DNA from 3 places in the Bacillus songklensis genome. Region 1 is predicted to be linked to each of the others. Evidence: riboswitches for the same ligand, from Rfam matches in the RefSeq annotation. Region 1 holds a riboswitch; each other region holds the start of a gene.
The links. Region 1 has a riboswitch for lysine ahead of ACFOU2_RS22720 (amino acid permease). Riboswitches for the same ligand answer to the same signal wherever they lie in the genome.

Region 1 (3,205 bases):
CAGTACCCGCTATGATGACCCAAACCGAATAAAGTGTAGAAAGAACGGCGATCACTCCATCCGTTGCTCTGCCTTTGCTGCCGTTATAGGTCTCACCTGTAATGACTAACTTTAACTGAAATAGAGATGAAATGAAGTAAGGGACTAAATATGATAATGTTGCAATGTAAATAACAAAATCAAATGCCGCAGAAATAGAATTTGAGATTGTTGAAAAAATAAATAACTGTCCAAGGCTGTTTGTTACGATTAGCGAAAATTTAGGAATCCCATTTTTATCTTCTTTTAAGAAAGCCGGAATGAACAAACCTTGCTTCGCAGCTTGATATGGAACCTCAGAACTTAACATCACCCAACCGATTGTAGAGCCGAATAAACTCACTAATCCTACCGCTGCCAAAATTTTGCCTCCGATAGGCCCCAGCACGGTTTGGATGGCATCGATTAACGGTTTATCAGAATGAATAAGTGCTTCTTGACTTAACATCCCCATCGTCAGCGTACTGATCCCAACATAAATGGCAATGGCAATAAACAATCCAAGAATCGTTGCACGCTTTACATCTATCTGTTTTTTTGCTCTAGATGCAAAAACAACTGCCGATTCTACACCAATAAATGCCCAAAGCGTTGTGATTGCAGCATTGTTAATCTGACCGAGCAAACCAGCTGTATGGCCTGCATCATCTACTCTAGGTGCGACAAATGGAAGCATGTTTGCTTTTTGGAATGCGAATAAACCTACCAAAATAAATAAAAAGAAACCTAGCACTTTAGCAGCCGTCGCCAGGAAGTTTAATTTCCCTGCATTCTCTAACCCTCTTAATATAATAAAATGTGTTCCCCATAAAAGAATGGTGCAAACGATGAATGTCAAAGCATTTCCCACTTTTAATGTAAAGGAACCAATTGTAAACAGCTCTGCCTGATTTGTAAGTGCCGGAAAAAATGTAGATAAATATCCGGCAAAAGTTGTAATAATGGCAATGTTACCTGCTAAATTTCCAATCCAGTAACCCCATGAAGACATAAAACCGGATAATGTAGATGCTTTTGAACCGGGTTTAAACAATTCTTTCGCATATATTTGGGGTCCACCAGATAACTCTGGTTTTCTTATAGCCAAATTACCAAATACTAACGCAGTCATAAGGACTCCAAATCCGGTTAAAATCCATGCCCCCATCACACCGGCCGGACTTGCAGCTTCAGATAAAGAACGGGGCAGCATAAAAATTCCAGATCCAACCATATTCCCTACTACAAGGGCCGTTAAAATCCATAAGCCCAGTTTATTATTTTTACCCACAACTTGATTCTCCTCTCGCTTTTCCTTCTTGCTCAAAATTACAAACTATCTATATTGCCATCGCATTAATGGTTAAATGAGCATAAAAAAAGCACACCTGCAGACGATGTGAAATCACTAAACCGCATCAGACAAAAAGATAGTACATCATAGCTGAAACTATGACAGTCCTGCACCTGTTCGGATACAGTCCCAGCCGACATAATCAGAGAATTATGACGCTTCGGCGATGGTTCCTTTCATTTGACCTCACGGAGTTCTCTGACTCTCCTTCAAACTACTCTTAAACACCGCGACCTCTACCTCATCTTGAGCTGATGAGGAATTTTTATTGAATCCAATAACTAGAATACGTTCGATAGACCTAAAAGTCAATAGAAATATTTTACTAAGATAAAGTATTAGAGAATCAAAAGTTCCATTATATATATATTCCACTTAATAACTCGACACATCTTCATTCAATCAAGAGGCATCACAATCGGTGATCCAGACAACTTGAATTCGCCCTCAAGGGTTCACCTAAGCGGTTGGCGCCAACCCCGCAAGGGGGGTGCCAGCCGCTTAGGTCTAGAAAATTTGGCATGGCCGTTCTTTGGTCAGGTCGAATTTTCTAAATCGATCTATATAAATCCACATTGAAAATCCGACATGGCAAAAAGCAGCCATGTCAGATTTTCACCTTTTCAGCCTCTTCAAGATGTAAAGACAAAAAAAAAACTGTAAGTAGCTTAAAAAACCAAAGCATAAGTCATTCTGCTTTATCTTATTCAGGGTCCTCCCTTTCTTGCATCTTGAATGAGCTTATAAAGGTTCTCATATAAGCGGTTGACAAGAACCCGAAAGGGAGCTTGGCGGCCGCTTATGCGTAAAGAATTTGACATGGGCGTTTTTTGATTCCAGCTCTTCTTGTTTCGGATTTATTCATCTTCCTCGTCACCGAAGAAATCAAGACCATCAAGGAATCCGCCTTCCTCTTCCCCTTCTGTGCCTCCAAAGGCCTCTTCTGCGCCCTCCACCATTTCATCCATCATCTCAGCAGCCAGCATCCCTCCGAATACACCTGCCGCAAATCCACCAATCGCTCCGCCTAAGCCGCTTTTATGGTGGCCATGATGACCATGTTCAAACTCCATTCGATGTGACTGATACAAATGGGCTTGATGAAGCGTTTCTTCCATAATATGTCTTAATTGCTCAGCAAGCCTGTCAACATCCTCTAATAAAGCATGTGAAAAGAAGATCTCCCTTTTTAATTCTACTTCTCTCCCAAATGAAGGTACGTCCAATTCTAGTAAAATACGAAGCCCGTCTTGCTCAACTGCCGCCTGAAACTCGACTTCCTGCACTTGTCCCGCCAGCAAGCCTGTCGGGAACAGCTCAAATTCTTGTTTAAAGCCATCAAAATGACCAGATCCATGCTTCTCACGGAAGCCGAGACGGGCGAATGCTTCCAATAAAGCATAAAACGGCGCTGGTGCTAAAATGCGAATGGCGTCATGATCATTGCTGTCTACCCCGCCGGCGATATCAAGGTGTGTTCTAAAATGGTAGGATACGTTTCCCGCTGAAATGGGAAGGCCTTCAGGCAGTTTGTATGTAAACGGAAAATCTTTCACTTCATTTGCTTGAATGATAAAAGGTGATACAACCGGGATAGACGTAATTTTATGAGTATAGGTTTGCCCGTTTTTCGAAATCACTTGCAGCCATAATTCTACAGCGATACTGTTCATTTCTTGTTCCACATTGCCGCCCTGAACACGAATCGTACCATGTACAATTTCGTTCATTGCATATTCAGGTTTTGACAACATTAAATCCACTTTTGCAGAGCCGACGCCCATTTTGGCCATAAATTTTTTAAACATACTTATTCCTCCAATATTCGAGCAT
Region 2 (3,205 bases), on a different contig from region 1:
ATATGAAAAAACACCTATAAACCACATGAAATGGTTCATAGGTGTTTTTGGTGAAAAAGCTCGATTTATTTCAAGCTTGTCGAAATTTATCTTACATGTATTATTTTATTCGAGTATTCACTCCGCTAATATCGCATTGTTCTAATGGAATCATTTTGGTTTTCTTAGTGAACTTATATCCAAGCCATACAACAATAAATAAGGGCAAACCAATATAAGAAACCGCGACACTATACCAATCAATTTGTTCACCAAGGAAAGCCGAATAATTTTGCCCTAAAATAACGAAAGTACATAAAACAAAAGCGAAAATAGGGCCGAACGGGAACCATTTGGCACGGTACGGAAGTTTCTTTAAGTCATGTCCTTGAGCCACAAAAGCTCTGCGGAAACGATAGTGACTGATGGCAATTCCTAACCATGCAATAAAACCGCACATCCCGGATGCATTTAATAGCCATGTATAAACGGCACCGTCCCCAAAGAGAGAAGCAAAGAATGCCAAAACGCCAACCAGGGCAGTAACAATAAGGGCGTTGACAGGAACCCCGCGTTTATTGACTTTCGCTAAAAACTTTGGTGCTTTTCCTTCTTTGGCAAGGTTCCAAAGCATACGCGTTGAAGCGTACATACCGGAGTTACCGGCCGATAACACAGCCGTTAAAATAACGGCATTGATTGCTGAAGCGGCAAAGGCAAAGCCGGCACGTTCAAAGATGAGGGTAAATGGACTTACACGTACATCATCACTTGCCAGGGTTTCTGTTGTAAATGGGATGAGCATTCCGATCACAAAAATAGCTAAAACGTAGAATAATAAAATACGCCAGAATACTTGTCTTACAGAACGTGGAACGTTGCGGGCAGGGTCTTCACTCTCACCGGCAGCGACCCCAAGCAATTCCGTTCCCTGGAAGGAGAAGCCGGCAGCCATGAAAATGCCCAGCATCGTAAAGAATCCGCCGTGGAACGGACCATCTGCAATGGTAAAATTTTTAAATCCGGTAGGTTCACCGGCGAAAATACCGAAAATCATGAAAATACCCGTAACTAAAAAGACAATAACGGTTACCACTTTAATGAGTGAAAACCAATATTCCGCTTCACCAAAACCTTTGACGGATAAATAGTTTAAACCAAACATAATCACTAAAAACAAGGCGCTCCAAAGAAGAGAGGAGCTATCCGGAAACCAGAATTTAATGATAAGGGCACCGGCAACCAACTCTGCGGCAATCGTGATCGCCCAGTTATACCAATAGTTCCAGCCAAGTGCAAAACCGAATGCAGGGTCTACAAACTTCGTTGCATACGTACTGAAAGAACCGGCTTCCGGCATATAAGCTGCCATCTCACCAAGACTTGTCATCAGAAAATAAACCATAATTCCAATGATGGTATAAGCAAGAAGCGCTCCGCCTGGACCGGCTGTATGGATTGCTGCTCCGCTCGCTAAAAACAAGCCTGTTCCAATGGCGCCGCCAAGGGAAATCATCGTTAAATGACGGGCCTGCAAGCCGCGGTGCAGTTGTTGCTTTTCTTGTGTTCCGGCATGTTGACTCATAAATAAGAAAACCCCTTTTCTTGATGATAATCGGAAGGAGCGAGAGCAATAAAAAAAGCCTCGAAAGGATTTCGACGGCATTCTTTATTCAAACTGCATCAAACCTTCCATGAAGATAGCTCTTCACATTGACCCGGTTAGGGCAAATGTGACAGTTCTGTCCCTGTTCGGGAACAGCCCCAGCCTGTCCGTTCAGAGAAAAAGAACAAGCTTCGGCGATTTTTCCTTTCAAGTGACCTCATGGGTGTTCTCTGCACCTCATTCACTTTACTATTAAAAATCGCGACCTCTACCTCATCGATTAGGATGAGGGTTTGCTATTCATTTTTTGACACAGAGTTCATTATAGAACGAACCAATGAAAATATCAATATATAAAAAGGATGTTAAGAAACCTGACAAACGATTGGAGTCCATCTTATAAATTTTATATGATCATAACAGATCACATGATTCTCCTGCGATTTCGTATAACCTTTTAAGATGGGGGCGGATATGAAAACCCGCGTCTTACCCTGATCGATCAAAGTATCGGTCAGGGTCTTTTTTATTTTTGCCAATATGAACGTGTGAACGAATCCTTTCTTTTCGGGAAGGAACGCTACCCGTCCCGTTTGAGAACGCACTCTCTTTAAACTTTGATGCAATCACCATCCCGGCGTTCTCTATTGAAAAGTCATTCGTCTGAACCATCGTTTGGAAAAGCTTCAAAACCACCAAGTCCTTCTCAAGGGATAACCGTGATTTTGGTCGTTCCTGGTGAAATGGTACCCGTTCTTTTCAGGGGATAAACACCATTTTCTTAACGCTGAGCCTCCAATTCCTAACGTCGTGCTAACCTCTTTTGTTGTATAAGCCTTATCTATAGTTTCCACATCGTTACCTCCCTCGAAGACCCCCGTTCATTATCATTTTACTATAATTGGGGACAATTTAAGGTTCCCATACAAGCGGTTGATAAATACACGACAATTTTCGGGGAAATAATTCATGTGTTTATCTACATCTCGCGCTTTTCCGTTTTTTCATCTTGAATAAGCGAAAAAGGTTCTCATATAAGGCTTCGGCAAGGGCCCGTAAGGGAAATGGGCGAAGCCTTATGCGTAAATAATGTAGCATGGACCGCTTTTGTCCATGCTACATTATTTATGTGGATTTAGATACTTCGGTCTTAGTAATTCTAGATTTCAATACAAATGATGTAGTAAAATAAAGTCATTGGTTAAATCTAACAGGGTGGGACAGCGTTATGCAAAAGTATAAAGTATATGGTGCGTTAGTTATGATCATGTTGTTTTGGGGATTCAACGTTTCGGCGACAAAGGTATTGGTCTCTCATTTCGCACCTTTGACGATGACCTCTTTTCGTATCTTAATTGCGGGATTATCGGTTTTGCTCATGTTAAAAATCATGAAGGCTTCCCGCAAGCTTCAATTAAAGGAATTGGGTTTTATTACCTTTGTCGGCTTATTCAATGTAGTCGGGCATCATTTCTTTTTATCGTTGGGATTGCAAAAAACAACGGCTACGAACGGTGGACTGATTATGGGATTGGCACCGCTCATGACGACCGTGCTGGCCATCTTGTTTTTGGGAACGCGCCTTACATTCATTCGCTTCATCGGCATTGTTTTCGGATT
Region 3 (3,205 bases), on a different contig from region 1:
CGCGGAAAGAAAAAAGAGCTAGTAGAGTTAGCATGTAAAAACGCTAAAATTGCTCTTCAAGAAAAATTCTTTTTGATTGAACGGGATGAAGAAAGAACGATTAAGGCGGTAGAAAGCTTGGGTGAACAGCTTGGTATTGCGGCTCCTCTGCGTATTGAAGCATTTGATAACTCCAATATTCAAGGAACCGATCCGGTCTCCGCCATGATTGTGTTCATCGATGGCAAACCGGCCAAAAAGGAGTACCGTAAATATAAAATTAGGTCAGTAGAGGGACCGGATGATTATGAATCCATGCGCGAAGTGGTTCGAAGAAGATACAGCCGTGTTCTAAAAGACAATTTACCTCTTCCGGATCTAATTATTGTGGACGGCGGGAAAGGACATTTAGCTGCTGTTGAGGACGTATTGGAAAATGAATTGGGCTTGTTCATTCCGACCGCAGGACTTGTGAAAGATGAGAAGCACCGTACTTCTAATTTGATCATGGGACAACCAGCGGAAATTATCACATTGGAGCGAAACAGCCAGGAGTTTTATTTGTTGCAGCGCATTCAAGATGAGGTGCACCGATTTGCGATTACGTTCCATCGCCAAGTTCGTTCTAAATCTGCGTTCCAGTCTGTCCTCGATAACATTCCAGGCGTGGGGGAAAAACGAAAAAAAGCGCTGCTCAAACATTTTGGCTCTGTTAAACGTTTGAAAGAAGCTACGATAGAAGAGATACAAGAAGCCGATATTCCGAGAAATGTGGCAGAAGCTATTTTTGAGAAATTGCAAAGTTAGGGTTGTCAGAGCCCAAAAAGTTTGTTATGATGTAAATAATTTCATATTGATTTAACACTTCATTACGTTGAAGTGAAGATAGAGGTGCGAATTTTAAGAGTAAATCATGGGAGGAGAGTGAGCTCCGGTGAACATGATGGAAAGGAAAATTCGCCGAAGCAAAGGCAGCCTCATTGCTGCTTTTGCTGGTTTTGCATTGAAGAAATGTAGGACTGTCAAGGTAAATGAAACCTTGGAGAGCTATCTCACGTTGCGGAACTTAATTTTACTATTTGTTCATATTAAGCAATGGGATAGTTTTCTATCTCATTGCTTTTTTGTTTTTTAAAGAGGATGTAAACGGGTTCCTAAAACAGCTTTATTTTCAAAATTGGTCTCAACCAATACTTTTTACCTTGAGAAAACCTATCATTTGAAAAGCCTATATGAAAAATGAATAGTAAAGGATGGTCCAGTATGGCATTAATTGTTCAAAAATTTGGCGGTACATCAGTCGGTTCTGTTGAGCGCATTCAAAATGTAGCCAATCGCGTCATTGCGGAAATACAGCAAGGAAATCAAGTGGTGGTAGTCGTTTCGGCGATGGGAAAAACAACGGATGAACTTGTTTCCCTCGCAAAGCAGATATCCGTGAGTCCTAGCAAGAGAGAAATGGATATGCTGATGGCAACAGGAGAGCAAATGACGATTTCCTTGCTATGTATGGCATTAAAGGAAAAAGGATATGAGGCCGTATCCCTTACAGGCTGGCAAGCAGGAATCCAGACAGAAGCGATACACGGTAATGCAAGAATCGAACATATTCAAACAGAGCGTGTCCAAGGTTTGTTGAACGAAGGTCGAATCGTAGTAGTGGCAGGATTTCAGGGAATCACAGCAGATAAAGAGATTACCACATTGGGACGGGGAGGGTCCGATACAACAGCTGTGGCATTAGCCGCCGCTTTACAAGCCGATAAATGCGATATTTACACAGATGTAACAGGTGTATTTACGACAGATCCCCGTTATGTCAAAACAGCAAGAAAGTTACAATCTATTTCTTATGATGAGATGTTAGAATTAGCGAACCTAGGGGCGGGAGTTTTGCATCCCCGTGCTGTTGAACTTGCAAAAAACTATCATGTTTCGCTTGAAGTGCGTTCAAGCATGGAATTGGAGCGAGGAACAATCGTGGAGGAGGAAGCATCAATGGAGCAAAATTTAATTGTAAGAGGGATTGCATTTGAAGATAACGTATCGCGCGTGACAGTAGTGGGAATGGAAGATCAACTACATACACTACCCACTATCTTTACTACATTGGCCAAGCATCAAATTAATGTGGACATTATTATTCAAAGCATCATATCATCCGGTGAACCTTCCATCTCATTCTCTGTCAAGACGGACGATTTACAGAAAACAGTAGATGTACTTTCACAATATGCAGACACATTAGGGTATGAACGCATTGAGCACGAAAGCGGGTTAGCCAAAGTATCGATTGTCGGTTCAGGAATGGTTTCTAATCCAGGCGTGGCCGCAGACATGTTTGAAGTATTGGCAGGAGAAAAAGTTGAAGTGAAAATGGTCAGCACATCCGAGATTAAAATTTCAACAGTGGTGAATCAAGCAGAGATGGTGCGGGCAGTAGAAGTGCTTCACCAAGCTTTCCAATTGGATGCAGAAATGGCAGGCGCAAAATAATAAGATCATCTCGTCAAAAGACGGGGATTGTTATGAAGGAGTGGAAATATGATTAATTTTGGAAAAGTGTCAACTGCTATGGTTACACCTTTTGACCATAAAGGAAATATCGATTTTCCTAAAACAACCAAGCTTGTCAATTATTTAATTGAAAACGGCACCGATTCATTGGTGATTGCAGGAACAACCGGTGAATCTCCTACTTTATCAACAGAAGAAAAATTAGCTTTATTTCGCCATGTTGCAGAAGTTGTAGACGGACGAGTACCTGTTATTGCGGGTACGGGAAGCAATAACACATATGCCTCCATCGAATTGACAAAAAAAGCGGAAGAAACCGGTGTGGATGCCATTATGCTGGTGGCACCATACTATAATAAGCCAAACCAGGAAGGACTTTATCAACACTTTAAAACGATTGCCGAAAGCACATCCCTGCCTGTCATGCTTTATAACGTTCCGGGGCGTGCTGTCACAAATATTGCTGCCGAGACGGTTATAAAGCTATCTAAACTTCCAAATGTTGTAGCCGTTAAAGAAGCAAGCGGTGACCTTGATGCGATGACTGAAATCATTGCTAACACAGATGAGGGTTTTGCGTTATACAGCGGCGATGATGCTTTGACATTGCCCGTATTGGCGATTGGCGGTAATGGAATTATATCGGTGGCCTCTCATATCATCGGCAATGAAATGCAAGAGATGATCAAAGGTTTTGAAAACGGCGAAT

Region 2: another riboswitch for lysine. It lies ahead of ACFOU2_RS14290 (amino acid permease); the one in region 1 lies ahead of ACFOU2_RS22720 (amino acid permease).
Region 3: another riboswitch for lysine. It lies ahead of ACFOU2_RS06325 (aspartate kinase); the one in region 1 lies ahead of ACFOU2_RS22720 (amino acid permease).

The regions. Positions count from the first base shown of each region.
Region 1 is NZ_JBHRZT010000072.1:735,640-738,844, forward strand. Features, by position in the region: gene ACFOU2_RS22720 (amino acid permease) at 1-1,309, opposite strand, end outside; lysine riboswitch at 1,442-1,619, opposite strand; gene ACFOU2_RS22725 (sporulation protein) at 2,230-3,180, opposite strand.
Region 2 is NZ_JBHRZT010000052.1:606,381-609,585, forward strand. Features, by position in the region: gene ACFOU2_RS14290 (amino acid permease) at 101-1,564, opposite strand; lysine riboswitch at 1,673-1,864, opposite strand; gene ACFOU2_RS14295 (hypothetical protein) at 2,075-2,281, opposite strand; gene ACFOU2_RS14300 (DMT family transporter) at 2,814-3,205, shown strand, end outside.
Region 3 is NZ_JBHRZT010000020.1:651,069-654,273, reverse strand. Features, by position in the region: gene uvrC (excinuclease ABC subunit UvrC) at 1-786, shown strand, start outside; lysine riboswitch at 858-1,037, shown strand; gene ACFOU2_RS06325 (aspartate kinase) at 1,243-2,475, shown strand; gene dapA (4-hydroxy-tetrahydrodipicolinate synthase) at 2,524-3,205, shown strand, end outside.